DNA from 4 places in the Streptomyces sp. NPDC093795 genome. Region 3 is predicted to be linked to each of the others. Evidence: riboswitches for the same ligand, from Rfam matches in the RefSeq annotation. Region 3 holds a riboswitch; each other region holds the start of a gene.
The links. Region 3 has a riboswitch for cyclic di-AMP ahead of ACIRB7_RS12530 (transglycosylase SLT domain-containing protein). Riboswitches for the same ligand answer to the same signal wherever they lie in the genome.
Positions count from the first base shown of each region.

Region 1: linked by a shared signal. The riboswitch ahead of ACIRB7_RS23620 (transglycosylase family protein) and the one ahead of ACIRB7_RS12530 (transglycosylase SLT domain-containing protein) in region 3 are both predicted to bind cyclic di-AMP.
Region 2: linked by a shared signal. The riboswitch ahead of ACIRB7_RS15560 (LysM peptidoglycan-binding domain-containing M23 family metallopeptidase) and the one ahead of ACIRB7_RS12530 (transglycosylase SLT domain-containing protein) in region 3 are both predicted to bind cyclic di-AMP.
Region 4: linked by a shared signal. The riboswitch ahead of ACIRB7_RS31130 (M23 family metallopeptidase) and the one ahead of ACIRB7_RS12530 (transglycosylase SLT domain-containing protein) in region 3 are both predicted to bind cyclic di-AMP.

Region 1 covers NZ_JBIWIO010000009.1:57,440-64,489, reverse strand. The annotation lists gene ACIRB7_RS23635 (globin domain-containing protein) at 1-1,222, opposite strand, end outside; gene ACIRB7_RS23630 (cytochrome P450) at 1,320-2,615, shown strand; gene ACIRB7_RS23625 (transglycosylase family protein) at 2,709-3,863, shown strand; cyclic di-AMP (ydaO/yuaA leader) riboswitch at 4,122-4,295, shown strand; gene ACIRB7_RS23620 (transglycosylase family protein) at 4,299-5,030, shown strand; gene eno (phosphopyruvate hydratase) at 5,392-6,672, shown strand; gene ACIRB7_RS23610 (septum formation initiator family protein) at 6,763-7,050, shown strand, end outside.
Region 2 covers NZ_JBIWIO010000005.1:108,566-115,615, reverse strand. The annotation lists gene ACIRB7_RS15575 (helix-turn-helix domain-containing protein) at 50-733, shown strand; gene ACIRB7_RS15570 (DUF6126 family protein) at 786-941, shown strand; gene ACIRB7_RS15565 (tyrosine-protein phosphatase) at 951-1,772, opposite strand; cyclic di-AMP (ydaO/yuaA leader) riboswitch at 2,132-2,320, shown strand; gene ACIRB7_RS15560 (LysM peptidoglycan-binding domain-containing M23 family metallopeptidase) at 2,325-3,329, shown strand; gene ACIRB7_RS15555 (SGNH/GDSL hydrolase family protein) at 3,491-4,285, shown strand; gene ACIRB7_RS15550 (STM4011 family radical SAM protein) at 4,272-5,138, opposite strand; gene ACIRB7_RS15545 (STM4012 family radical SAM protein) at 5,196-6,539, opposite strand; gene ACIRB7_RS15540 (STM4013/SEN3800 family hydrolase) at 6,536-7,050, opposite strand, start outside.
Region 3 covers NZ_JBIWIO010000004.1:58,254-65,303, reverse strand. The annotation lists gene ACIRB7_RS12545 (SpoIIE family protein phosphatase) at 1-1,402, opposite strand, end outside; gene ACIRB7_RS12540 (alpha/beta fold hydrolase) at 1,559-2,323, shown strand; gene ACIRB7_RS12535 (alpha/beta family hydrolase) at 2,447-3,751, shown strand; gene ACIRB7_RS12530 (transglycosylase SLT domain-containing protein) at 3,735-4,619, opposite strand; cyclic di-AMP (ydaO/yuaA leader) riboswitch at 4,624-4,807, opposite strand; gene ACIRB7_RS12525 (hypothetical protein) at 5,150-5,806, shown strand; gene ACIRB7_RS12520 (nitroreductase family deazaflavin-dependent oxidoreductase) at 5,882-6,319, opposite strand; gene ACIRB7_RS12515 (alpha/beta fold hydrolase) at 6,488-7,050, shown strand, end outside.
Region 4 covers NZ_JBIWIO010000014.1:115,318-122,367, reverse strand. The annotation lists gene ACIRB7_RS31150 (DUF5998 family protein) at 1-542, opposite strand, end outside; gene ACIRB7_RS31145 (GNAT family N-acetyltransferase) at 583-3,615, opposite strand; gene ACIRB7_RS31140 (HPr family phosphocarrier protein) at 3,833-4,114, shown strand; gene ACIRB7_RS31135 (GntR family transcriptional regulator) at 4,270-4,953, opposite strand; gene ACIRB7_RS31130 (M23 family metallopeptidase) at 5,138-5,908, opposite strand; cyclic di-AMP (ydaO/yuaA leader) riboswitch at 5,921-6,086, opposite strand; gene ACIRB7_RS31125 (M16 family metallopeptidase) at 6,334-7,050, opposite strand, start outside.

The DNA of each region.
Region 1 (7,050 bases), on a different contig from region 3:
CCGGCCCTGATCCGCCGGGCACGCCCCAGGCCCGCGGCGCGCGGGACTCCGGGTCGTGCCAGAGCGGTGGGGGTGGGCCCAGGAGGCGTTCGGCCGCGCTGCTCGGGCGGACGGTGAAGCCGCCCACGGGCGCCACGGTGTCGTGGTGGACGCGGGCCGGGTCGGTGCCGAGCTCCACGAGCGCCTCGGCGACCTCCGTGAGGAAGCCGGGCGGCCCCGCGAGGTAGACGTCGTGCGCGGCCCAGTGGACGCAGGCCCGCAGCGACTGGAGGAGCCGCTCGGTCGCCTGGGCCTTGGGATGCCCGGGCGCCGAGGTGATGTAGGTGACGCTGAGATGGGGGAGCCGCCCCCTCAGCCGCTCGGCGTCCCACCGTCCGTACAGGTACTCCTTCGCGCGCGCCACGACGAACAGCCGGCCCGTCAGCTCCGGCTCGGCCTCCGCCGCCTCCGCGAGCAGCGCCCGCACCGGGGCCCAGCCCGTACCCGCGCATATATAGGTACGGAGTCCGCCCGGCTCCGTCCGCGCGGTGAGGCCGCCGCCGGGCGCGCTGAGCCGCAGGGTCTCGCCCGGACCCGTCTCCTCGACGAGCGCCGTGCTCATGGCGCCGCCCGGGATCCGGCTCACATGCAGCTCCACCGTGCCGTCCGGCCGGGGCGCGTCCGCGAGGGAGTAGGTGCGCCAGACACGCGGGACGCGCAGCGAGCTGACGCTGACGTACTGGCCGGGGAGGTACGGCAGGGGCTGCCGGGGCCGCAGCGTGAGGACGGCCAGGTCCTCGCCGTACCGCTGGTGCCGGACGACGTCCGCGTCCCACCAGGCCGGCTCCCCGGCCCCGGCCGCCTCGTCGGCGCCCGCCAGCATCAGACCGGCGACACGGCCGTACGCCTCGGCCCAGGCCTTCTCGGCCTCCAGGGTCCAGGCGGATCCGGCGGCGTGCGCGAACGCGGCGAGCAGGCTCGTCCCGACGGCGGCGTAGAGCGGGGGAGAGGCGAGGAACTTGCGGTGGTCGCGGCCGAGCCGGCCCAGGTACTCCGGGAGACCCGGCTCGTCGATGTGGGACACCACGTGCGTGAGCGCGGCGAAGAGCCGGTCCCGCTGGGGCCGCATGTCCGCGGGGAACAGCTCGCGCAGGCCGGGGTTGTTCCAGAAAAGATGCGAGTAGAAGAAGGTGACGGCGTGTTCGGCCCGTCTCTCGACGACCGCGAACGTGCTTCTGAGCATCTGAGGATCCACCGCACGAATCTAGGGCACGGCCCCCCTTCTTGATCACATGATCTCCACACACCTCACCGCCGGGGTCGCCCTGTACCGTCGGGGGGTGAGCACCACCCCCGGCCCCGCCCCCGCCCGTCCGTCTGCCGCGCCGCCCGCCCCCGAGCTCTTCACCTGGGAGTTCGCGAGCGATCCGTACCCCTCGTACGCCTGGCTGCGGGAGCACGCGCCCGTGCACCGGACGACGCTGCCCAGCGGGGTCGACGCCTGGCTCGTGACGCGGTACGCGGACGCCCGGCAGGCCCTCGCCGACCAGCGGCTCTCCAAGAACCCGGTGCACCACGCGGAGCCGGGGAAGACGGGGATCCCCGGCGAGCGCAGCGCGGGCCTCATGACGCATCTGCTCAACATCGACCCGCCCGACCACACCCGGCTGCGGCGGCTCGTGTCGAAGGCGTTCACCCCGCGCCGCGTCGCCGAGTTCGCCCCGCGCGTGCAGGAGCTGACGGACCGGCTCATCGACTCCTTCGCGGAGAAGGGGAGCGCGGACCTCATCCACGAGTTCGCGTTCCCGATGCCCATCTACGCGATCTGCGACCTGCTCGGCGTGCCCCGCGAGGACCAGGACGACTTCCGGGACTGGGCCGGGATGATGATCCGGCACGGCGGCGGGCCCCGCGGCGGGGTCGCCCGGTCGGTGAAGAAGATCCGCGGCTATCTCGCGGAGCTGATCCACCGCAAGCGCCAGGACCTCGGCGACGACCTGATCTCCGGCCTCATCCGCGCGAGCGACCACGGCGACCACCTCACCGAGGCCGAAGCCACCGCCATGTGTTTCGTGCTGCTCTTCGCCGGCTTCGAGACGACCATCAACCTCATCGGCAACGGCGTCTACGCGCTCCTGCGGGACCCGGAGCGGCGGGAGCGGCTCCAGGCCTCGGTCGCGGCGGGCGAGACCGCGCTCCTGGAGACCGCGGTGGAGGAGCTGTTGCGGTACGACGGGCCGGTGGAGATGGCGACCTGGCGGTACGCGACGAGGGCGCTGACCATCGGCGGGCAGGCGATCCCGGCCGGCGACCCGGTGCTCGTCGTGCTCGCCGCGGCGAACCGGGACCCGGAGCGGTTCACTGCGCCGGACACGCTGGACCTCACCCGGCGCGACAACCAGCACCTCGGGTACGGCCACGGCATCCACTACTGCCTCGGCGCGCCGCTCGCCCGGCTGGAGGGACAGACGGCGCTCGCGACCCTCCTGACGCGTCTTCCGGACCTGCGACTCGCCGCCGACCCGGCCGAACTGCGGTGGCGCGGAGGGCTCATCATGCGGGGATTGCGCACGCTTCCGGTGGAGTTCTCCCCGTCCGTACCGCTCCGCCACAGTGACGGCGTGTCAGAAATGTGATCTTCGCGTGATCGTGCGGCCATCGACTTGTGACGAGCGTTCGAATACCGCTACGTTCACCGCACTCTCAGCCGTCACGCGAAAGGCGCTCCTATGCGTTCCGGGAACGGACGACACCGTCGCCCCCGTCAGGCCCCCGCCATCGTCGTCGCCGCCGGTGTGACCGGATCCGCGATGGCGCTGCCGCTGCTCGCCGCCGGATCCGCCTCCGCGGCCGACGCCGCCACCTGGGACCGCGTCGCCGAGTGCGAGTCCGGCGGTCAGTGGAGCGCCAACTTCGGCAACGGCATGTACGGCGGGCTCCAGTTCACCCAGGACAGCTGGGAGCGGAACGGCGGCCTGGCGTACGCGCCCAGCGCCGACCTGGCCAGCCGGGCCCAGCAGATCGCGGTGGCCGAGAAGGCCCTCGCGAAGGGCTCCGTCGAGTGGGCCACCTGCGCGCCGATCGCCGGTCTGACGAACGACGGCACGGCCACCGGTGTGGACCCCGGCCCGACCTCCGTCCCGAAGACCCCCACGGGCCCGGTCGTCGAGTCGAACCGTACGGCGGGGCTGCCCGGGGCCTCCACGGGGACCCCGGAGACCACGAAGGGGGCGACGGGCACGGTCACGCCGACCGCTCCCGTCACGCCGGCCCCGCCCACCGGGCCCGTCTCGCCGACGGCCCCGGTCTCGCCGACCGCTCCGGTGAGCCCCACCGCACCGACCGGCTCGACCACCCCGACCGCCCCGAGCGGCTCGACCGACCCGGCCGCGCCGGTCGTCCCGGTCAACCCGGTCGTCCCGGTCACCCCGGTCACGCCCGGCACCCCTGACGCCTCCGTCACGCCCGGTACGCCTGGTTCGTCCGTAACGCCCGGCACTCCGGAAGGTGACGCGTCGTCGGCCACGCCCGGCACCGGCAAGCACCGGGGCGATGCCGCACCGGAGGAAACCGGCAAGGTGGACACTTCACCTGAATCGGGTAGACATGCTTCATCCGAGAACAAGCTGACCGAAAGCCCTCTCGCCACGACGCCGGTTGACGCGGCGAAGGATTCGGGCGCAACGGACAGTCAGGACACTTCGGGCGCGTACACCGTGCGGCCGGGCGACAGCCTGTCCGACATCGCGCAGGCGAACGAACTCCCCGGAGGCTGGACCGCCCTCTACGACGCCAACCGGCGCACGGTGGGCATCGATCCGGATCTCATCCTCCCTGGTCAGAGCCTCGATCTGACGGACGGTCCGGTTTCGACGGCCAAGTGATTCGGGCGGGAATGTCCGGTTCTGGGCAAGTGAGACATGAGTCTCTTCACCCCAACTGGCGTGTCCCGTCCGTAACCTTTGCCCCCGTCACCTCTCACCTGCACAAACACCACCTTCCGGAAGCCAAGTAGGGGCGATATTTCCGCAATACGCCTCTTTGAACTTCCGGTGGGTCTGTGTCTACGGTCGTCACCGCTCGCCACCGCGGGCCCCGTCGACCGAAACGCCGAATCCTGCCGTCGGCCGATGGGAACAGTCGTCGCGTAAGCGCCGAAGGCAGGAGTGGGGGACCCAAGGTAAGTGCCGGTCCCGGCCGTTGAGAAAGACGGCCGATGATCGGCTTGGGGTGAAGCCGCGTGCTAGGACACGCGGCCGGGCAACTTTCCGGCCCGAACCCGACAGCTCACCTCACAGGCGTCGGTGAGGAGAATCTCCATGCTGTTTTCCGGCAAGGGCAAACACCGCCGTCCCTCCAAGGCCACCCAGGTCGCCACGCTCGTCGGCGTCACCGGTGTCGCCGTCGCGGCCCCGCTGCTGACCGCGGGCACCGCCTCGGCCGCCACGGCCTCCGAGTGGGACCGCGTCGCCCAGTGCGAGTCCGGCGGCAACTGGTCCATCAACACGGGCAACGGCTACTACGGCGGCCTCCAGTTCTCGGCCTCCACCTGGGCCGCGTACGGCGGCACCGCCTACGCCTCGACCGCCAACCAGGCGTCGAAGTCCCAGCAGATCGCCGTCGCCGAGAAGGTCCTCGCGGGCCAGGGCAAGGGCGCCTGGCCGAGCTGTGGCGTGGGCCTCTCCGGAGCCTCCTACGACGGCGGCTCCGCCGAGTCCGCCCCGCAGCAGGAGGAGCGGAAGGCCGAGCAGCCGACCACCCGCAGCGAGCAGCGCCAGGCCCCGAAGAAGGCCACGCAGCAGGCCCCGCAGGAGCAGGCCCCGCAGCGCGAGGCCGCGCCGCAGGCCGCCAAGAAGACCGTCACCACCCCGACCGGCAAGAAGGTCGAGAAGGGTGACGGCGAGTACAAGGTCGTCTCCGGCGACACCCTCAGCACCATCGCCCAGGCGCACGGCGTCAAGGGCGGCTGGGCCCAGCTCTTCGAGCTGAACGACGAGATCGTCGACGACGCCGACCTCATCTACCCGGGCCAGCAGCTTCACCTGAAGTGAGCCCGGCGGTCCGCGTGAGTCCGGCGGCTCACGCGGCCCCACGACCCTCCCGCGGTGACCACCCCGGTCCGGCGCGCCCGTCCCCCGTGCGCGCCCGACCGGGGTTCCGTCCGTTCCGGGCCGCTCCTTGTGTCCGGGCACACCCGTCGAGGGACGACTGAGGAACGACCTGACGGTTACCGTCCAGTAGATCTGATGTCCTTCGTCCCGAAACGCATGCCCTTGGGTCCTTTTTCGTCCCAGGGGGCGGGCGCCCGGCTGGCCGGAGCCCCCGCGCCGGTTAGGCTCTTGTCGCAAGGCCGAGCGACCCCTGCACCGACCTTGCGTCACATCCAGCGTCACATCCCAGAAGGAGATGCTCGTGCCGTCCATCGACGTCGTCGTAGCCCGGGAAATCCTGGACTCCCGAGGCAACCCCACGGTCGAGGTCGAGGTCGGCCTCGACGACGGCAGCACCGGCCGTGCTGCTGTTCCGTCCGGCGCCTCCACCGGTGCTTTCGAGGCCATCGAGCTTCGCGACGGTGACCCCAACCGCTACATGGGCAAGGGTGTCGAGAAGGCCGTCCTCGCCGTCATCGAGCAGATCGGCCCGGAGCTCGTCGGCTACGACGCCACCGAGCAGCGCCTGATCGACCAGGCCATGTTCGACCTGGACGCCACCGAGAACAAGGGCTCGCTCGGCGCGAACGCCATCCTCGGCGTCTCGCTCGCCGTGGCCCACGCCGCCTCCGAGGCCTCGGACCTCCCGCTCTTCCGCTACCTCGGCGGCCCGAACGCGCACCTGCTGCCCGTTCCGATGATGAACATCCTCAACGGTGGGTCGCACGCCGACTCCAACGTGGACATCCAGGAGTTCATGATCGCCCCGATCGGCGCGGAGTCCTTCTCCGAGGCCCTTCGCTGGGGTGCGGAGATCTACCACACGCTCAAGGGCGTGCTGAAGCGCAAGGGCCTCTCCACCGGCCTCGGCGACGAGGGCGGCTTCGCCCCGAACCTGGAGTCGAACCGCGCCGCCCTCGACCTCATCATCGAGGCCATCAAGGAGGCCGGCTACACCCCGGGCACCGACGTCGCGCTCGCGCTCGACGTGGCCGCGTCCGAGTTCTACAAGGACGGCTCGTACGAGTTCGAGGGCAAGTCCCGCTCGGCCGCCGAGATGACCGAGTACTACGAGGAGCTCGTCTCCGCGTACCCGCTGGTCTCCATCGAGGACCCGCTGTACGAGGACGACTGGGACGGCTGGAACACCATCACCTCGCGCATCGGTGACAAGGTGCAGATCGTCGGCGACGACCTGTTCGTCACCAACCCCGAGCGCCTGGCCCGTGGCATCGAGGAGGGCTCCGCGAACGCCCTCCTGGTCAAGGTCAACCAGATCGGCTCGCTGACCGAGACCCTCGACGCCGTCGAGCTCGCCCAGCGCAACGGCTTCAAGTGCATGATGTCCCACCGCTCCGGCGAGACCGAGGACGTCACCATCGCCGACCTCGCGGTCGCCGTGAACTGCGGCCAGATCAAGACCGGCGCCCCGGCCCGCTCGGACCGCGTCGCCAAGTACAACCAGCTGCTGCGCATCGAGGAGATCCTCGACGACGCCGCGGTCTACGCCGGCCGCAGCGCCTTCCCGCGCTTCAAGGGCTGAGCTTCTTCCTGAAGCCGCTTCCGTACGTCCCCGTACTCGGTCCCGTACCGTGTGCGGGGACGTCCGCGTGAACAGGGGAGGCGACACGACATGGCCGCGAAGGACCGGGACCGGTTCTCGACCGCGACCCGGATCAGGCTGCTCGGCGAGCAGACCGCCGCCCGTGTCTACCGCTCCCAGACCCGCCGCCAGGCCCGCCGCTCCCGGCTCACCGGCCGCGCGGCCTTCCTCGCCCTGGTCGTCTGCTCCCTCGTCGTGGCACTCGCCTACCCCATGCGGAGCTACGTCTCCCAGCAGGGCGAGATCGCCGAGCAGGAGCGCAGGGCCGCCGGGGCGGCCCGGCGGGTCGAGGAACTGAAGGACGAGAAGGCCCGCCTC
Region 2 (7,050 bases), on a different contig from region 3:
CTGGGGCAAGAAACTTGCCTCAGAGGCACGATGCTGGCGGAATGGACGCATGGACCACGTCCCCGGGGAGACCTCCCCGGACCCCGCCGCCACCGGCGCACCGCCGGACGCCGCTGCCTCAGGCGCCCTGCCGGACCCCGCCGTCCCTGGCGCCCTGCCGGACGTCGCCCCGCAGCTGCGGGGTCTGCGCCGTCGCCGGGGCCTCACCCTGGAGGCCGCCGCCCAGCGGGCCGGCCTCTCGCCGGCCCACCTCTCGCGCCTGGAGACCGGGAACCGGCAGCCCTCGCTGCCGATGCTGCTCGCCCTCGCCCGCATCTACGGTACGACGGTCTCCGAGCTCCTCGGTGAGGCACCGGCCGAGCGCGACCCCGTCGTCCGGGCCGGCCGCTCCGAACCCGTCGAGGCCGACGGCTGGGTCTACCGCCAGGCGGGCGGTGCCGGGCGCGCCCTGCAGTGCCTGCGGGTCCACGTGCCGTACGCCACCAGGGCCGACATCGTGCGCGTCCACCCGGGGGAGGAGTGGATCCACGTCCTGGAGGGCCGGGTGCGGCTCGCGCTCGGTGACGCCGTGCATGTCCTCGATCCCGGGGACAGCGCGCACTTCGACTCGCTCACCCCGCACCGGATCGGCGCCGCCACCCCCGGCGGGGCGGAGCTGCTGTTCGTCCACACCCTGATGCAGAGTCCCGCGGCCGAGCTGTGCCTCGGCGACGGGACCCCGCACCGGCGCTGAGCCCCGTGGGGCATCCTTCCCTGTGGCTCTTCATTCCTTCGAGAGGACCGACATGTCCGACAAGTCACGACCGGTCACCGGTGAGGAGCGTGGGGAGGGCAAGTTCCCCAAGGGGCTGGTCCTGCGCCTCTTCGCCTACCTGGTCGCCGGCCACCTCTTCGCCGGTTTCCTCTACCTGCTCTTCGCGCTGGGTGGCCAGAACCGGTAGGCGGCGGACTCACACCTCGGTGAGCAGGCGCTCCCGCAGGCGCTCGCGGGTCTCCGGGGCCAGCTTCAGGCCCGTCGCGAGGTAGGCGTCCACCGAGCCCCAGGTCGCCTCGATCGTCTCGAAGGCCCCCCGCAGGTACTCCACCCGCGCGTCGAAGAGCGGGCTCAGCAGCTCCATCACCTCGGGCGACATGGCGTCCGGGGCGGTGGAGCTGCGGCGCACCTTGTAGCGGCGGTGCGGGTCGTTCGACTTCACGTAGTCGGCCTCGATCGCCGCCCGCTCGACCCCGAGGGCGAGCAGGGTGATCGCTATGGAGAGCCCGGCGCGGTCCTTGCCGGCCGCGCAGTGCATCAGGGCGGGGAGGCTGTCCTCAGCCATGGCGTGCAGGATCCGGCTGTGCTCCGCGGTCCGCTCGATCACCATCTTCCGGTACGAGTCGGACATGTTGGCGGCCGCCTTGCCGTCACCGAGGATCTCGCGCAGCTGGGTTATGTCGCCGCCGCGCACCAGCTTCCAGAACTCCTTGCCCTCCGCCGGATCGTTGAGCGGTATGTTCACGTTCCGTACGCCGGGCAGCTCGACGTCGGGACCCTCGACCTTCCGGTCGGCCATGTTCCGGAAGTCGAACACGGTGTGCAGTCCCAGCGAGTCGAGGAAGGCGGCGTCCGCCGCCGTCGCGTGGGCGAGGTGGCCGCTGCGGAAGAGGCGCCCGGTGCGGACGGCCCGGCCGTCCGTCGTCGGCAGGCCGCCCACGTCCCGGAAGTTGCGGACCTCGGCCAGCTCGGGTTCGGTCATTTCGATGGGCGGGACCTGCGGCAGCTGCTGCGTCACGGGTGCTCCTGGTGGTCGACGTTCGGGTGCCCGAAGCGAGATCGGTTCCTGGGGCAATCATCCAGGCGGGAGGGTGTCGGCGCACCCCCCTGGACGGGAATGGGTGATCTGTCCGAATTGAGGCCTTACGTATAACGCGCCCTGTTTGCGGGCGAGATGGGCATCGGCGCGTGAGCAGCGTCATAGAAGTGACGGATCGTGGCCGACGGCCGGAACCAATTGCCGTACGGAAAAGGGACATCGAAGGACCGTCATCCACAGAGGGTGACCGGAATTCCGGCCGGAAGACGTGGCGGGGAAAGCCGGTGGAAATCAGCGGCTTGTCCGTGCCGACCCCCTCGTCTAGCGTCACCGTCAATCCGGTCGGACCGCCGAATCCTGCCACCGTCCGGAATTCCCACTCATCCCATGTGTGGCAGGAGCGGGGGACCCAGGAAGTACGCCGGTCCCGCGACGCAGGACGGCTTGGGGTGAAGCCGCGTGAGAACGCGGCCGGGCATCTCCAGTCCGAACCCGACAGCTCACCTCGTAGGCGCCGGAGAGGAATTCGCCATGCCCGCGACGGGTAAGCACCGCCGTACCAAGACCAACCGACTGACCCGCGGAATCGCCGCCGCCGGTACGGGAGGCGCCGTCGTCGCCCTCCCGCTCTTCGGCGCCACCGGGGCCCACGCCGCCGAGCAGACTGCCGCCCCCAGCCAGGCCGTCACCGCCGCCGCCCAGGTGGAGGCCCTCGCCGCCGCCAAGGCCGCGCCCGCCGCCAAGGCCGCACCGAAGACGTACTCCGTCGTGCGCGGCGACTACCTGTCGAAGATCGCCGCCGACCACCACGTCGCCGGCGGCTGGCAGAAGCTGTACTCCGACAACCGCCAGGTCGTCGGCGAGGACCCCTCGCTCATCCTGCCCGGCATGAAGCTCACGCTCGGCGCCAAGAGCACCGCCAAGGCCTCCGCTCCGAAGAGCGCCGCGCCCCGGGCGGCCGCCCCCAAGAGCGCCCCGGAGCCGTCCGCCGAGACCTCCTCGAAGAACGGCGACACCCCGCGCGCCTCCCGGGGCAGCGAGCGCGCCGCCGCCCCGGCCACCACCGCCCCGTCCTCGGACGCCGGCTCGTCCTCCTCCGCGCAGGAGTCGACGGGCGCCTCGACCTCCGCGTCCGGCTGGGTCGCCCCGGTCAGCGGCGGCATCTCCACCCCGTACCGCGCCTCCGGCTCCATGTGGTCCTCCGGTTACCACACCGGTGTCGACTTCATCGCCTCCTCCGGCACCACCGTCCGCGCCGTCGGCGCCGGCAACGTGGTCTCGGCCGGCTGGAGCGGCGCCTACGGCAACGAGGTCGTCATCCAGCACGCCGACGGCAGCTACTCGCAGTACGCCCACCTCTCCTCCCTCTCCATCTCGTCCGGCCAGACCGTCACCGGCGGCCAGCAGATCGGCCTCTCCGGCTCCACCGGCAACTCCACCGGCCCGCACCTGCACTTCGAGATCCGCACCTCGCCGAGCTACGGCTCCGACATCGACCCGCTGGGCTACCTCCGCCAGCACGGCGTCTCCATCTGACGCACCGACACCCCGCGTGGCCCGGCACTCCTGTGCCGGGCCTCCGGCGTTTCCCCATCTATTCCGGCTTGGCAATTTCTTTATCGGTGGCATATATCACCCGGCGTCAACCCCTCCTTACGGTCGCGTAGGTCACATCCAAAAGGGAAGGATGTGCTCCCGTGGCAGACGATTCGAGATCAAGAGACAAGAACGCATTCGGGTCGTACGCGGCGATCGGTGACAGCTTCACCGAGGGCGTCGGAGACCCCGGGCCCGGCGGGACGTACGTCGGCTGGGCGGACCGCTTCGCGGTCCTGCTCGCCGACCAGCTGCCGGAGCACGACGCCTTCCGCTACGCCAACCTGGCCGTACGCGGGCGCCTCCTCGACCAGATCGTGGCGGAACAGGTCCCCCGGGCGAAGGAACTCGCCCCCGACCTGGTGACCTTCTGCGCCGGCGGCAACGACATCATCCGCCCCGGCAGCGACCCCGACGACGTGGCCGAGCGCTTCGAGCGGGCCGTCGCCGAACTGACCTCCGCCGTCGGCACCGTCATGGTGACCACTGGCTTCGACACCCGTGACGTGCCCGTGCTCAGGCACCTGCGCGGCAAGATCGCCACCTACACCGCCCACGTCCGGGCCATCGCGGACCGCTACGACTGCCCGGTCCTCGACCTGTGGTCCCTCAGGTCCGTGCAGGACCGGCGGGCCTGGGACCTCGACCGGCTGCACCTCTCCGCCGAGGGGCACACCCGGGTCGCCCTCCGCGCCGCCCAGGTCCTCGGCCTGCCGGTGCCCGCCGACCCGGATCAGGCCTGGCCGCCGGTAGCCCCGCGCGGCTCGCTGGAGCTGCGCCGGGACGACATCAACTGGGCGAAGGAGTACCTCGTGCCGTGGATCGGGCGCCGGCTGCGCGGCGAGAGCTCCGGCGACCACGTCGAGGCCAAGCGCCCCGACCTCATGCCCCTCTGAGGGACGACGGGCCGCCGGCCGGGATCCGCTCCAGGACCCCGCCGGCGAACACGTCGTACAGCGGCAGCGTCTCCAGGTGGACATAACCGATGTGACAGTCGCAGACGGCGAGGGGGCAGGCCCGGGGACGCAGGGCGGCGCGGTACGAACCGTCGTACAGGTTCCCCAGCTCGGCCTTGACGAAGTGGCAGCGCCGCACCGTCCCCTCACCGTCCACCGAGATCACCGACTCCCCGGTCCGGCAGGGCAGCCCCGCCGAGCGGTGCGGATGACGGCTGTACGGGAACAGCGGGTCGACCGCCGTCCACTCGTCGGCCTCCGCGTCGGTGTACGTGTACCCCTCCGCCGCGTTCACCCAGAGGTACACGTGCGGAGGCAGCGCGGCGCGCAGCCGCCGGGCGTGCTCCGCGTGCTCGGGCAGACCGACCACGCCGACACTGAACCGGACGCCCCGCTCCGTCAGTTCCCCGCACTTGGCGAGGAAACGCTCGTAGGGCGTCTGCCCGGGGTGGTACGTGCACCAGAGCGCCACGCGCTCCGGGTCCGCCTCCGCCAGCCAGTCGGTCCGGCAGCTCAGATTGGTCTGGATCGCCACCCGCTCGACCTGCGGCAGCCGCGACAGCTCGACGAGCGCCCGCCGGTACCAGGAGCGCACCAGGCCCTCGCCCCACGGGGTGAAGAGGATCCGCAGCCGGTCGCCGGTCTGTGCGGCGGCCCAGCCGGTGAACCGTTCCAGCGCGGCCCGGTCCGCGCGCAGCTGCTCCCGGCTGTCCCGGCGCTTGGCGAACGGGCAGTACGGGCAGTCGAAGTCGCAGGAGGAGAGCGGCCCCCGGTAGAGCAGCGTCAGGTCCATGCCGGAGTCGGTGGTCAGCTCCATGCCGGAGTCGATGGTCAGCTCCATGCCGGCCCCCTACTTCGGCTCGTACGCGGCCATCGCGGCCCGCACGGAGGAGGAGAAGAGCTCAGGACCGAGCCCGTCCGAGTACGAGAGTCCCTCCGGCGACAGTCTCAGGAGCCCTTCAGGGGCCTCCGCGTCCAGCCAGCCGAGCGCCTCGAACCGGCCCAGTTCCTCGGCGAAGTCCGCGAACGGCGAGGACCCGAACCGCTCCGCGTACCCCGCGACCGGCATGCCCTCGGCCTGGAGCAGCGACTGGAGCAGATGGCGGCGACGGGCCTCCCCGGCATCGACCCAGCGGCCCACCTCGACGCGGGAGAAGTCCTCGGTCTCCGTGTAGGAATCGATGATCGAGCGGATCTCCCGCATGTCGACCGCGTAGTCGAAGGAGTAGTGGAGCGCCGACGTGTACGACCGGGCCCCGCAGCCCAGGCCGATCATGCCGTCCGTCTGGCAGGCGTAGTCGTCCGGGCCGAGCGGTGCGGCGTCCGTCCGCCGGAACATCCGCATGGACACCTGCTCGTAGCCGTGCGCGAGGAGATGGTCCCGGCCGTGCCGGTACAGACGCAGCCGCTGTTCGTCCCACTCCCGGTCGGCCCGCAGCCGGTCGGCGGGCGAGATCCGGCCGAGGCCGGTGAGGGGGCGCACGTACAGCGGATACAGGTACAGCTCCTCCGGGCGCCAGGCGAGGGCCGCGTCGAGCGAGGAGCGCCAGGACTCCTCGGTCTGGCCGTCGATCCCGTAGATCAGGTCGATGTTGAGCACGGGGACACCGGTGTCCCGGATGCGCCCGAGCGCCGCCTCGACGTCCGCGCGCCGCTGCGGCCGGACGGCTGCCCGCGCCTCGGCCTCCACGAAGCTCTGCACCCCGATGCTGAGCCGCGTCGCGCCCCGGTCGGCGAGGACCGCGAGCCGGTCCGCGGTCGCCGTCGCGGGCGAGGTCTCCACGGAGAGCGGCACCGCCCGCAGATTCACCCCCATCCGCTTCTCGGCGATGTCGCAGAGCCGCTCCAGCTCTCCGGCGGTGAGAAAGGTGGGTGTGCCCCCGCCGAACGCGGCCGTCGCGAACCGCACCGGCGCCGCGTCCCCGAGAGCCTCGCGCACGGCCGTGGCCTGACGGTCGAGGGCGTCGAGGTAGCGGCTGGTCAGCTCGTCGGGTGCGCCGATCCGGGTGAAGAGGTTGCAGAAGCCGCAGCGGACCTCGCAGAACGGTATGTGCGCGTAGAGGGAGAGCGCGTCCTTCGGCTCGTCCCGCCAGAGCGAGGCCAGGGCCGGTGCCGGGTCGGGGAGCGGCCGGTACGCCGTCTTGTGCGGGTAGGCGTAGACGTAGCTGCGGTACGGGCGGATGGCGTCGCTCATGCCAGGGCCTCCCGCTCCGGGCCCGCGAGCACGAACTGTGCGTACGGGACGGTCCACACGACCTCGTGACCGAGGCGGTGCCCGGTGTGGCCGTCCTCCCCGTACGCGGTGCCGTGGTCGGAGCAGACGATCGCGAAGCAGGGACGCCGGCTGCTCATCGCGGCGAAGAGCCGTCCGATGTGCCGGTCGACGTACTCCAGGGCCGCCGCGTGGGTGGCCCGGGAGTCCCCCGCCTCACGGGTCGCCCCCGGCAGATGGAACCAGTTGGGCTGGTGCAGCGCGGACACGTTCACGAAGAGGAAGAGCCGGCGCCCGTGGGGGAGCCCGGCGACGACCTCCTCGGCGCGCGCGACCTGGGACTCGAAGGAGGTCGGGGAGGCGACGCCGAAGGCGGGCTCCCAGTGGCTCTCCTGGAACAGGCCGGGGAGCACGGCGCCGAGGGGCGGCTGCTTGTTGAAGAAGCCGACACCGCCGACGCAGACCGTCCGGTAGCCCTCGCCGGCGAGCGCGG
Region 3 (7,050 bases):
TCACGGCCTCGGAGAGCGCGATCGCGAGGGCGACCGGCCGGTACGGGGCCACCGCCCGGTCACCGGGCAGGGAGTAGGTGTCGTCCGTGACCCTTTCGGCGTCCGACCCCGGCGTGATCCGCTCCGGCCCCTCCTCGGGGACCAGGACCATCGTCACCCCGTCCCGCCCCGGATGCAGCGAGACCGACAGCCACCGGCCGGGCTCCGGCCGGGCCAGGAAGCGCACCGGTTCACCGGAGACGAGGGCGGCGCGCAGCTGCTCCTCGTGGAACGGGAGACCGAACCAGGGCAGCGCCTCCCACAACGGCCGCCCCGCCAACGCTCCGCGGGGGCGACCGAGCAGCCGCTCGGTGCGCTCGTTGACGTAGGTGACGCGGCCCAGGCGGTCGATCGCCAGGATCGCCCGTGGCAGCCGGTCCGTGGCGTCCGAGCCGATGAGCCCGGTGCCGAGGTCGACGAGGGTGCACATGAGCCGTACGGCGCCGCCGCCCTCACCGGAGGAGCCTCCCGCACCGCTCGCGGACTCCGGCGGGCTCGTACGCGCCCGCGAGGAGACCTCGAGCAGGTGCAGTCCGCCGTCCGGCCCCCTCAGCCGGAACCTGCGCACCACCGGCCGTCCGTCCGCTCCCGTCGCCTGCCGGGCGGCCGCCCACAGCGCGTACCCGTCCTCCGGTTCGAGGAGGGCCGTCAGCGCCTCGATCGAGCACGGCGAGGTCACGTCCGTGCCGAGGATCTCCAGGAGCCCGGCGTCCATCGTGACCGTGCCCGTGCGCAGGTCCCAGTCGAAGGAGCCGAACCGGACCGGCGGGGCGCCCGTCGTGGACAGCTGCACGCACACCGGATCGCCGGGCCATTCGACCACCGTCCCCCGGCGGGCCAGGTCGGCGAGGGCTTCGCCGAGGCGGAGCGCTCCCCGCGTCATCCGGCTCCGGTCCCGTGCGTCCACCGGCACCCCGGGCGTCGGCGGCCGCAGGGCCACGAGCACCCCGAACCGCTCACGGCCCGCGACGACCGGCGCGTACAGCGAGGAGAAGGGGAACGGCAGGCTCGCCACCAGCTGGGGGAACCGTCGCATCGCCTCCTCGACGTCGGCGAGGTGGACGGGCTGGCCGGAGCGATGCACCTCGGCCACCGGGAACGGCCGGTTCTCGTGCATCCGCCACCACGGCCGGAACAAGGGCCCCGGCAGCCCCACCAGGACCGCGAGCCTGAGCAGCCCCGTCGTTCCGGAGCGCAGGTACACCCCGCCCGCGTACCCACCGACATCCTCGACCGCCCCCAGAGCCGCTTCCGCGAGGGCCCAGGTCAGCGCACCGGAAGCAGGCCCGTCCGCGGCTCCGGTCCCGGACGGACGCCCGGTTCCGCCGGCCGGGCCGGGGCCGGACGTGCCGTGCGAGGTCACACGGCCAGCATGCCCCCCACCGGCAACGCCCTGCATCCCGGAGGCGGGCCTCCACCCCTGGGTGTATTGACCGCATGCGCCTGGACAGTCACACTCGGTAGTCAGTCCGGCCCGCAGTCGCGCGGCGCCACCACCATCTCGCGCTCAGGGGGCACGATGACGGACCGCGTTCTTCCGTACGACGTACAGGGCGACGGCCCCCGGCGGGCCCTCGTGCTGCACAACTGGTTCGGCGACCGCACCAGCTTCGCCTCGCTGCGCGCCCATCTCCGCGACACCGACGGCTCCTACGCGTTCGTCGACTGCCGCGGCTACGGCGAGGCTCTCGACCGCACGGGCGCCTACACGATGGAGGAGGTCGCCGCCGACGCCCTCGCGGTCGCCGACGACCTCGGCTGGGACTCCTTCTCCGTCATCGGCCACTCGATGGGCGGCAAGGCGGCACAGCTGATGCTCCTGGACGCCCCCGACCGCGTCCGCTCGATCATCGGCATCTCTCCCGTCTCCGCCGCCGGGTTCCCCCTCGACGGCGACACCTGGGAGCTGTTCGCCGGAGCCGCGGAGGAACCGGCGAACCGGCGCGCGATCATCGACAACACCACCGGCGGCCGCTACGACGACGCCTGGCTGAGCACCCTCGTCGAGCGCTCCGTCGGGCGCTCCTCCGCGACAGCCTTCCGCGCCTACCTGGACTCCTGGTCCCGCACCGACTTCCACGAGCGCGTCCGTGACAACCCCACCCCCGTCCTGCTCGTCGTCGGCGCCCACGACCCCGCGCTCGGCACCGAGGCGATGGAGGCCACCTGGCTGCGCTGGTACCCGAACGCGCGCCTCGAAGTCCTCAAGGACGCCGGCCACTACGCGCCCGAGGAGACCCCGCAGGCCCTCGCCGAGGCCATCGAGGCCTTCCTCGCCGCCTGACGGGACCCTCCGCCCCTGACCTGCCGCCGCCGAGGACACGTCTACGCTGGAGAGACGGGCAGCCGACGTTCTCCCCGGGCCCGGGGACGGGCCCGGAGCCGCGCAGGCGGAAGGACGGCGGCCATGTACTTCAACGACCGGATCGACGCGGGCCGGCAGCTCGCCACCCGGCTCGGCCACTTCAAGGGCCAGGACGTCGTGGTGCTCGGTCTCCCGCGTGGCGGTGTGCCGGTGGCCGCCGAGGTCGCCGACGCCCTCGACGCGCCGCTCGACATCTGTCTCGTACGGAAGCTGGGACTGCCCCGGCAGCCGGAGCTCGCGATGGGCGCGCTCGGCGAGGGCGGGGTACGGGTGGTCAACGAGCGGGTGATGCGCGAGACCGGGGCGGACGCGCGCGATCTCGCCGCCGTGGAGCAGCGCGAACACGCCGAGCTCGACCACAGGGCCCGGCGCTACCGGGGCAGCAGACCCTCCGTGCCCCTCGACGGGCGGACGGTCCTCGTCGTCGACGACGGCCTCGCGACCGGGGCCACGGCCCTGGCGGCCTGCCGGGTCGTACGCGCCCGGGGCGCCGCCCGGATCGTCCTCGCGGTGCCGGTCGCGCCACCGGGATGGACGGCCCGGCTCGGCGGCGAGGCCGACGAGACCGTGAGCGTCCACACGCCGGAGCTGTTCTACGCGATCGGTCAGTTCTACCGGGACTTCGCGCAGACCCCCGACGCCGAGGTCATCGCCTGCCTGGACCGGAACCGGGCCACGCGTGGGCCGGTCGTCCACGCGGAGGACGTACGGATTCCCGCCGCCGGAGCCACGCTCACAGGACGGCTCGCGCTGCCCGAGAACGCCGCCGGCATCGTCCTGTTCGCCCACGGCAGCGGCAGCAGCCGGCACAGCCCCCGTAACCGGGCGGTCGCGACGGCACTCAACGGCGCGGGACTCGGGACGCTCCTCTTCGACCTGCTCACCGAGGCCGAGGCGGGGGACAGGGCCCGCGTCTTCGACACCCCGCTGCTCGCCGGCCGCCTCGCCGAGGCCACGGACTGGCTCGCCGGCCGGCCCGGGAGCGGCGGCCTCCCCCTCGGATACTTCGGGGCGAGCACGGGAGCCGCCGCCGCGCTGTGGGCGGCGGCCGATCCCGCGTCCTCCGTGGCCGCCGTCGTCTCCCGCGGTGGCCGGCCCGACCTCGCGGCCGACCACCTGGCCCAGGTCAGGGCCCCGACGCTGCTCGTGGTGGGAGGCAGGGACGAACTGGTCCTCGACCTCAACCGGCGGGCCGGGGCCCGGCTGCGCTGCGAGAACCGGCTCGCCGTCGTGGAGGGCGCCACCCATCTGTTCGAGGAGCCGGGTGCCCTGGAGCAGGTGGCGGAACTCGCCGGCTCCTGGTTCACCCGGCACTTCGGGACCAGCGGGATCAGTACGGCCCGTTGACGTTGTCGATGGAGCCGTAGCGGTCGGCCGCGTAGTTGCAGGCGGCGGTGATGTTGGCGACCGGGTCGAACAGGTCCGTGGACGTGCCCGGCACGTGGTACGCGTCGAAGGTCGGCTGGATCACCTGGAGGAGGCCCTTCGAGGGCGTTCCGGCGACCGCGTTGGAGTCCCAGAGGTTGATGGCCTGGGGGTTGCCGGACGACTCGCGCATGATGTTGCGGAGGATCCCGTCGTAGGAACCGGGGATGCCGCGCTGGGACATGATGTCCAGCGACTCCCGGATCCAGCCGTCGAGGTTGTTCGCGTACTGGGCGGCGGCGGCCGGGGCGGCCTGGACGGGAGCGGCGGCGGGAGCGGCCTGCGCCGCGGAGGCGCCCGTGTCCTTGGCGACGGCCGGGGCGGCGGGGCGGCGCTCGGAGCGGCTCGCCCGATCGGCCGAACCGGTCTTCTTCGCCTTCGCGGGAGCGGCCTTCGCGGAATCCCGACCGAGCGTCAGTTCAAGGCCGGGACGAATAAGTGACGGGTTGTCACCCACCACGCTCTTGTTGGCCTGGTAAAGAGCCTTCCAGCCGCCCTGAATTCCCTTCTTCTGGGCGATCAGGGAAAGCGAGTCGCCGCTGACGACCGTGTAGGTGCGGGCGGCGGCCGGCGCGGTGGGGGCCTTGGCCGTGGCCGCCGCGGCGGCGGGAGCGGCGAGGGCGGCGGCGGGCCGGGCGGCGAGTTCCGGAGCTCCGGAAACGGGCGCGGCGCCGGCTGCGGCGGGGGCGATCAGCGGGAGGGCCAGGGCGGCTCCACCCGTTCCGACCAGCGCGATTCCACGCGAGACGGGGTGGCGTCGGGGGCGGCGGTGCTTACCGTGTGCAGGCATGACGGTTTCCTCTCCGGCGCCTTCGGGGTGAGCTGTCGGGTTCGGACTGGAGATGTCCGGCCGCGCGCACGCGGCTTCACCCCGAGCCGTTCCGGAATCCGGGCCGGCGTATTCGTGGGTCCCCCGCTCCTGCCGTCGGGTGAAAGGGAGGTATTTCGAGCGGTGGCAGGATTCGGCGATCCGCTCGAATGGAGGTGACCGTAGGCCAGTAATGCGACGGAGAACAAGATGGGTGGGGCGGCGGGCCCCGCGAAAGGATCACGGAATTCCCCGAATTCATGATCGACCGTTCTTCCGGCCCGCCGAACTTCCTTGCGCGGTGGGGCTCGCGGCGGCTCCGGAGGCGGGGGAGTTCCCGGGAAAGTGAGTCGCGTCACCAGGTGTTCAATGTCCGAAAATGCGCCTTAATTCGGTTAATAGGTAAGAGCGCCGGAAAGGCCCTATCGGCGGAAGGGGTACTCAAGGGCATAACGCGCAAACCCGACATTCGTGCTGAAGGATGGTGCCACCCCGACCGAGGAGCCGCCCGGATGTCCCCCTCCGCCTCCCTGATCAGCCCCGACGCCCTCGACCGTGAGGCCGCAGCGCTCTACGAGAGCGCCACCTGGCAGCGGATCGTCACGGACCTGACCGCCACGCCACCGCCCGCGGGCGCCCCCGTCCCCGTGCCGGACACAGCTCCGGACACGGCCCCGGACACGGCGCCGGGCACCGAGAGATGGCGGACTCTGCTCACCCTGCCCGTGGACCGGCTCGTCGCCGACGCGCTCGACGCACTGCCGCCGCCCCTGCCCGCCGAGCGCCGGCTCCCGGGCCGGATCGGAGCCGTACTCCCCGACAAACTGCACGCCTGGCGACGCGTCGGGCAGCCAGAACTGCGCCCCTCGGTCCACCTCGGCTACGCGCGCCTCGTCCTGACGGAGTGGGGTTGGCAGAACGCGCCGTACAAGCTGCGGGACGTCCGAGGAGCCCGATGCGTCTGCGGCGCCCTGCTCGCCGCTCATCGCCTCGGCTACGGCAGCGCGACGACGATGAACGAGGCCGCCGCCTGGATCATGGCCGAACTCCGGTCACGGGGCTGGCGGGAACTGATCGGGCCGTGGAACCGGGCACCCGGCCGCACCGCCGCCGACGCCCTCGCTCTCCTCGACGCCACGATCCACCGCGCCGCACACGCAGGCCGCTGACAGCCTTCCGCCGTGTGGACCACCGGCCGGGCTCGGCGGCGAGCTCGGCCGGGTCGACGGCGGTCCCTCCGGTTCCTACTCGGTCCGCTCGACGACGAAGAGGGGGATCTCCCGGTCGGTCTTGCGCTGGTAGTCGGCGTAGTCGGGGAACGCGGCGACGGCCCGCTCCCACCACGCCCGGCGCTCCTCGCCGGTGACCAGACGCGCCTTCATGTCCCACACGTGCGTGCCGTCGCGGAGCTCCACGAGTGGCGAGGCGACGAGGTTGTGGTACCAGACGGGGTGCTTCACCGCCCCGCCGTTCGACGCGACGAGCGCGTACGCCCCCTCGTGCTCGACCCGCATGAGCGGGGTCTTGCGGAGCTTGCCGCTCCTCGCGCCGACGTTCGTGACCAGGACGACGGGCAGGCCACGCATGGTCGTGCCCTTGGTGCCGCCGGACGATTCGTACAGCTCGACCTGTTCGCGCACCCACGTCGAGGGGCTGGGCTCGTACTCGCCTGCGAGGGGCATGGAGATCCTTTCGGGGGTTGTCCGGTGTCACCGGCTGTCTGCCGCGTCCCTCCGACGCTAGCGGACGGACCGCCGGGGTCCCGGCCGTTCCGGCCGGTGCGTTGTCAGCGCCGACTCGTAGGGTGGCTCCTGACGGTACGAGTGGCGGCGCAGGGGAGAGTGGTCGGCATGCGGGAGTTGTTCCTCGCGGACCAGGGGGCGTACATCCGGTGGATCGACCTGCCCGGAGACGGGCCCGTACGGGTGTTCGTCCACGGGCTCGGGTGCACGGCGGCGTCGGACTTCGCCCATATCGCGGCCCACCCGGCCCTCGGCGGCGCCCGGGCCCTGCTCGTGGACCTCCTCGGCCACGGGCTGAGCGACCGGCCCGCCGCATTCGACTACCGCATGGAGTCCCAGGCGGCGGCGGTGGCCGCCGTCCTCGACCACCTCGGCCTCACAGGCGTCGACCTCGTCGGGCACTCCATGGGCGGCGCCGTGACGATCCATCTCGCGGCGGCGCGCCCGGACCTCGTGGCCCGACTCGTGGTCGCGGAGCCGAACCTGTACGCGGGCGGCGGCGCGTTCAGCTCCCCGGTGGCCGCTCAGGACGAGGACGCCTTCGTGGCGAAGGGGTTCGCCCGGATGCTGGCCACACTCGACCGCGCCGACTACGTGGCCCGGCTGCGCCTCGCCGACCCGCTCGCCGTCCACCGCAGCGCGACCGCCCTCGTCGAGGGCAGCGTGCCCGC
Region 4 (7,050 bases), on a different contig from region 3:
ACGAGGGTCTGCCGGACGGTGTCCGGGCCGTCCCCGGCCTCGCTGACACGCAGGCTGAGGTCGTCGGCGGTGGCGTTGCCGGTGTAGCCGTGGTCGGCGTCGCAGTTGGAGTCGCCGCAGGCGGCGGGCTCCAGGTCGATCCGGGAGACGGCACCCCAGCCGATGGTGAGGACCACCTCGCGGGGCAGCGTGCCCGGCGTGTACGACTCCGGGTTGGCCACCACGCGGCTGACGACGACGGACGAGATCCGGTCGAGCTTCACGGACTCGGTGGACGTCGTGGCGTACGGGGTCGGGGAGCTGGTGTCGGCGGCCTGCTCGTCGGTGTGGCTGACGATGAAGCGGTGCGGCGTCAGGACGAGGACGGTGACATGGCGCCGGACCTCGTTCGCGTCGAAGGTGGTCTCCTGGTGCACCACGTACGACGCGACGGCCTCGCCGCCGACAGCGGCCTCCACCGCCTCGGCCACGAGGGCCGGGTAGTAGCCGCTGCGCTCGATCGCCGCGCGCAGCCCCTGGGTCGTCGTACCGGTCTTCGCCATGGACTCCATCCTACGGGGCGGTGGGGGCCCCTCAGGCCGTTCAGTAACTCGGGAGGCTGCGCGGCCCGAGGTCGGTGCGGGGTGCCGGCGGGGCCAGCCGGACGGTGGCGCCGAGGACGGAAAGGCCGCGCGGTGCCACGACCACCGGCTCCAGGGAGACGGCGACCACCTCGGGATGGTCGTCGACGAGCCGGGAGACCCGGAGGAGGACTTCTTCGAGGGCCGGGGTGTCGACGGGGGCGGAGCCGCGCCAGCCGAAGAGCAGCGGGGCGGTACGGAGGGAACGGACGAGTTCGGCGACGTCCCGGTCCGTGGCCGGAACCAGTCGGTGGGCGGTGTCGCCGAGCAGCTCGGACGCGGCGCCGGAGAGGCCGAAGGAGAGGACGGCGCCGACGGCCGGGTCGATGGCGGACCGTACGACCGTGTCGACACCCCGGGGCACCATGGCCTGCACGACCGGCTGGAGCTCCTCGGGCTTGCCGAGGACCTCGGTCAGCTCGGCGTACGCCGTGCGCAGCTGTTCCTCGGACGCCAGGTCGAGCCGTACGCCGCCGAGGTCGGGGCGGTGGCGGAGGTGTGGCGCGGTCGTCTTGAGGGCGACCGGGTAGCCGAGCCGGCCGGCGGCCGCGACGGCGGCGTCGGGCGTCGGCGCGGGCAGGGTCGGCAGTACGGCGATCCCGTACCGCGCGAGCAGCTCCCCGGCCTGCTCGGTGTCGAGGGTCACCCCCCGGGGGTCGGCCTCCTCGCCGCTGCCGAGCACCCGCTCGACGAGCGCCGCGGCCCCGGCCTCGTCGATGTCCTCGTACTCGGGCACCCGCCCGGGATCGGCCGCCTGCCGCCGCCACTGCCCGTACCGCACGGCTTCGGCCAGCGCCCGCACGGCCCGCTCGGCGGCGGGGTAGGCGGGGATGGTGGGGGTGGTGGCCCGGGGTACGGCGCCCGTGGTGCTGACCGTGTCGGCTGTGCCCGCGGTGCTGACCGTGTCGGCTGTGCCCGCGGGTGCCTGCGCCGTGGCGGGCCGGGGATCGGCCGGGGCCGCGGGGCTGCTCTGGGCCTCCGTTCCCGTGGGCCGGAGACCGGTCACCGACCCCGTACCGCCGCCCCCTCCCTTCCCCTGCGCCGCCGGTCGCGTGCTCGTCGCGATCGCGAGGGCCTCCGCGAGGCCGCCCATCTCGACGTGGACGACGACGACCGGCTTGGTCGGGGCCGGGGCCGAGGCGACGGCCTCGCGGAGGCTGGCGGCGAGGACCTCCCCGTCGCCGAACTCGGTGGCGCCGTTCTCGCCGACCCAGGGGATCGCGTTCACGACGACCGCGTCGGAGGTCTCGTCCGCGAGCGCCGCGGCCAGCGCGTCCCGGAAGTCCGCCGGCTCCGCCGCCGTCGTCAGGTCGAGCGGCCGCAGCGGGCGCAGCCCCTCCGTCAGGCAGGCGTCGTACGTGAGGAGGCCGAGGGACTCGGAGTTGCCGAGGATCGCGACCCGGGGCCCGGCAGGCAGCGGCTGGGCGGCCAGGAGCAGTCCCGCGTCCACGAGTTCGGTGACCGTGTCGACGCGGATGACCCCGGCCTGGCGGAGCAGGGCCGAGACCGTGGCGTGCGGGATGCGGGTGACGGGCACCCGGTGGCCGGGCGGGGCGCTGCCGCTGTGCCGGGCACCCTTGACGACGACGACCGGCTTGACGGCGGCGGTGCGGCGGGCCAGCCGGGTGAACTTCCGGGGGTTGCCGATCGACTCCAGGTAGAGGAGGACGACGTCGGTCCCGGGGTCGTCGTACCAGTGCTGGAGGAAGTCGTTGCCGGAGACGTCGGCGCGGTTGCCCGCCGAGATGAAGGAAGACAGGCCCGCGCCACGCCGGTGCAGTCCGGCGAGGAGGGCGATGCCGATCGCGCCGGACTGGGTGAAGAGTCCGATGCGCCCGGCGGCCGGCATCTGCGGTGCGAGGGAGGCGTTGAGCCGGACGTCGGCGGTGTTGATGATCCCGAAGGCGTTGGGGCCGATGATCCGCATCCCGTACGAGCGGGCCTGACGGACGAGCTGGCGCTGCCGCTCGCGCCCTTCCGCCCCGCTCTCCGCGTACCCGGCGGAGAGGACGACGAGGCCCCGTACGCCGTGCTCGCCGCAGTCCGCGACGGCCTCCGGCACCCGTTCGGCGGGGACGGCGACGATCGCGAGGTCAACGGTCTGCCCGATGGCGCCGACGGAGGGGTACGCGGGGACGCCGTCGAACTCCGCGGCCGCGCCCTCACCCCCGGCGCCCCCGGCGAGCGCGGCGAGCGCGGCGTTGACCGCGTACACGCGTCCGGTGAAGCCGGCCCCGAGGAGGTTACGGAGGACCGTGCGGCCGACGCCTCCGGCGGCGCGCCCGGCTCCGACGACGGCGACCGACCGGGGGGTCAGGAGGCGCTGCACGGAGCGCGCCTCGGCCCGCTGCTCCCGTGCGCGCTGGACGGCGAGGGAGCGGTCGGTGGGTTCGAGGTCGAGGTGGAGCCGTACGGACCCGTCCTCGAAGCTGCGCTTCTGGGTGTAGCCCGCGTCCGTGAAGACCTTGATCATCTTGGTGTTGGCGGGCAGGACCTCGGCGGCGAAGCGCCGGATGTCCCGCTCCCGCGCGACCGCCGCGATGTGTTCGAGGAGGGCGGAGGCGACTCCGCGTCCCTGGTGGGCGTCCTGGACGAGGAAGGCGACCTCGGCCTCGTCGGCCGGCGCGGAGGCCGGCAGTCCGCGCTCGTTGATGCGGTCGTAGCGGACGGTGGCGATGAACTCGCCGCCCACCGTCGCCGCGAGCCCGACCCGGTCCACGAAGTCGTGGTGGGTGAAGCGGTGGACGTCCTTGGCGGAGAGCCGGGGGTAGGGGGCGAAGAAGCGGTAGTACTTCGACTCGTCCGAGACCTGCTCGTAGAAGCTGACGAGGCGGTCGGCGTCGTCGGCGGTGATGGGCCTGATGCGCGCGGTGCCGCCGTCGCGGAGCACGACGTCCGCTTCCCAGTGGTCGGGGTAGTCGTGGTCCGGTGGTTCCGGACGCGCCGGTCGTGCCGGGTGTTCCGCCGCTTCCGACTGTTCCGACGCGCTCTGCATGGGGTCAGCCTACGGCCGCGACACGGCGGTGGCACGGGTCGCGCGGTGGGTGTACGCCGTGCATGGTGGGGTCACTCCGTGCAAGGTGGTGAGCACGCCGTGGGCGGCGGGGGCGGGCCGAGAGGCGGTCCGGTCCCGGGCCGAAGGTCGGCGTGAGCACGGAGCATCCCGTGAGAGACTGGTCTAGACAACCGCTTAAGACTTGAAGGGCAACACCATGGCTGAGCGCCGCGTCAACGTCGGCTGGGCCGAGGGCCTGCACGCCCGCCCCGCGTCCATCTTCGTCCGTGCCGCCACGGCTTCCGGCGTTCCGGTGACGATCGCCAAGTCCGACGGCACCCCGGTGAACGCCGCCTCCATGCTCGCGGTGCTCGGCCTGGGCGCGCAGGGCGGCGAGGAGATCGTCCTCGCTTCGGAGGCCGACGGCGCCGAGGCCGCTCTGGACCGTCTGGCGAAGCTGGTCGCCGAGGGTCTCGACGAGCTCCCCGAGACCGTCTGACCCGGGTCGACCTCTCCCGTACGACGAAAGGCCGTGGCCGCCGGAATTCCGGCGGCCACGGCCTTTCGCATTTCCACCGACCCGGATTCGGCCCGCTTTTGGGCAGCACGGAACGCGGGCCACGGAATTGCTATTCTTTGTATACGGTGTGCGCGTTAATTCCGGACGCTCGCCGTGTTGACGACATGTTGCGAAACCCTCACGTGCCCGCGCTCCGGCCTTTTGAGCCGGTGCAGCGGCTGCGAGCGCTCCGCGTGCAGCGCGGTCAGCGCCCGCGCGCGCTCGGCGTCACCGCGCGCCACGGCGTCCACGATCGCGCCGTGTTCGGCCCAGGCCTCCACCGGCTGAGCGGGCTGCTCGACCGCGTACATCCAGGCGATCTTGTGGCGCAGCTGGGTCAGCAGCGCTGTCAGGGCCGGGCTGCCCGAGGCCTGCGCCAGCGTCTCGTGGAACCAGCCCCCGAGCGAGCGCAGGTCCTCGCCCTGGCCCCGTCTCGCCCGCTCCTGCCCCAGTCTGACCAGGCCCCGCAGCACCTTGAGGTGGGCCTCGGTGCGCCGCTGGGCGGCACGCGCGGCGCCCAGCGGTTCGAGCAGCGCCCTCATGTCGAGCAGGTCGGCCGCCTCCTGCTCGGTGGGCTCGGCGACGTGCGCGCCCGCGTGGCGGCGGGTGACGACGAAGCCCTCGGACTCCAGGGTGCGCAGGGCCTCGCGGACCGGGACGCGGGAGACGCCGTACCGGCGGGCGAGCTGTTCCTCGGTCAGCCGGCTGCCCCGCTCGAAGACGCCGGAGACGATGTCGTCCCGGATCGCCGTGCATACCGAGTGCGCGGGAATGCGCATGTCCGACCTCCGCCTTGGTCTGCGCGAGACAATTCTGCGACGCCTGTTCTGCGCCCGATCTGCGACTCTATTGCAGCGCGCCGGAATTTCCGATGCCTCAGCGAAATATGGAAGCCTTTTTGACCGACGAAAAGCCCCGGCTCAGCACGAGCCGGGGCTTTTGCGACGTTGAGGTGGGCGTGCGTCAGACGCTGACGCCGCGCGCGCGGAGGTAGGCGAGCGGGTTGATGTCGGAGCCGTACTCGGAGCTCGTGCGCGCCTCGAAGTGGAGGTGCGGGCCGGTCGAGTTGCCGGTCGAGCCGGAGATGCCTATCTGCTCGCCCGGTTCGACGCTCTGGCCGACGTACACGCCGATGGAGGAGAGGTGGCCGTACTGGGTGTACGTGCCGTCGTTCATCCGGATGACGATGTTGTTGCCGTACGCGCCGCCCCAGCCGGCCTCGACGACGGTGCCGGAGCCGACGGAGACGACACTGCTGCCGTAGCCGGCGTGGAAGTCGACGCCGGAGTGGCTGCCGGAGGACCAGAGCGAGCCGCCGGTCTGGTAGCCGGTGGAGACGTACGAGCCGGCGACGGGGAGCTGGAAGGAGTTCAGGCGGCGGCGCTCGGCCTCACGGGCGGCGCGCTCCTCCGCCTCGCGGATCTCCTTGGCGCGGGCCTCCGCCTTGCGCTTCGCCTCGGCCTCGGCCTTCGCCTTGGCGGCGGCCTCGAAGGCCTCCTGCTCCTGGGCGGCGGCCTGGGCGTTGATCCGGTCCACGAGGGAGTCCTCGGTGATCACCTTGGTGAGGCCGGTGTCCTCGACGGAGCGGTTGTCCGCGTCGGCGGCGAGCGCCGGGGAAGCGAGGGTTCCGATGACGCCGGTGGTGGCGAGGGTCGCGGCGCCGGCGAAGCCCACGCTGCGGCGCGCCATCCGGCTCGACCCACGATGCTTCCCGGTGGCACGGGTGAACGCCATGTAGTGGCTGATCCTTTCCTTCCTTCTCGCCTACCGGGTTAGCTGACGGGTTCGGAGCAGGAAGGTCTCCTACGAGCCCCTCCGTACGAGACGAAGGCGCCCGATTCACCCCAGGGACTACGTATGGGTCCCCGGCTCCCCAGGCTCGCGCCTGACGGGGACTCGGCGATGACTGTCCGGGTGCCGCGGGTGCGGCGGGTGCAACTGCCGAACAGACGCACCGACGCTATGCGGATCATCTTTCAATCACCAACCGGACTCGCCAGTTTGTAAGACATGCCACAGGGCAAACGATCACCCTTGCGCTTAATACGGACAAAGGGGAGGGCTCCGACGAAACATGCCGTCGGAGCCCTCCCCTTACCGGATCAGAGCCGGGTCAGACCGTGTCGGAGCCGGGCCGGGAGCCGGGCCGGGAGCCGGAATCAGCCGGTCACGACGGTGACTTCACCGATGCCGAGCGCGCGCACCGGGTCCGCGATCTGCGCCGCGTCGCCCACGAGCACGGTGACGAGCCGGTCCACCGGGAAGGCGCTGACCACGGCCGCGGTCGCCTCGACCGTGCCGGTCTCGGCGAGCCGCGCGTACAACTGGGCCTGGTAGTCGTCGGGGAGGTGCTGCTCGACCTGGTCGGCGAGCGTCCCGGCGACCGAGGCGGCCGTCTCGTACTTGAGCGGGGCGACCCCGACCAGGTTCTGCACGGCCGTCTCGCGCTCGGCGTCGGTGAGACCCTCGGCGGCCAGCGTCCGCAGCACCTTCCACAGGTCGTCGAGCGCCGGGCCGGTGTTGGGCGTGTCGACGGAACCGCTGATGGCGAGCATCGCGGCGCCGTTCCCCTGGCTGTCGGAGCGCAGTACCTGCCCGAAGGCACGCACCCCGTACGTGTAGCCCTTCTCCTCCCGCAGCACCCGGTCGAGTCGCGAGGTGAGGGTGCCGCCGAGGCAGTACGTGCCCAGGACCTGGGCCGACCAGACGCGGTCGTGCCGGTCGGGGCCGATCCGTCCGATCAGCAACTGGGTCTGGACGGCGCCGGGTCGGTCGACGATGACGACCCGTCCGGTGTCGTCGGCCGAGATCGGCGGCATCGGGAGCGGCTCGGCCGGCTCACCGGTCCAGGCGCCCAGGGTCTCGGCGAGGACCTT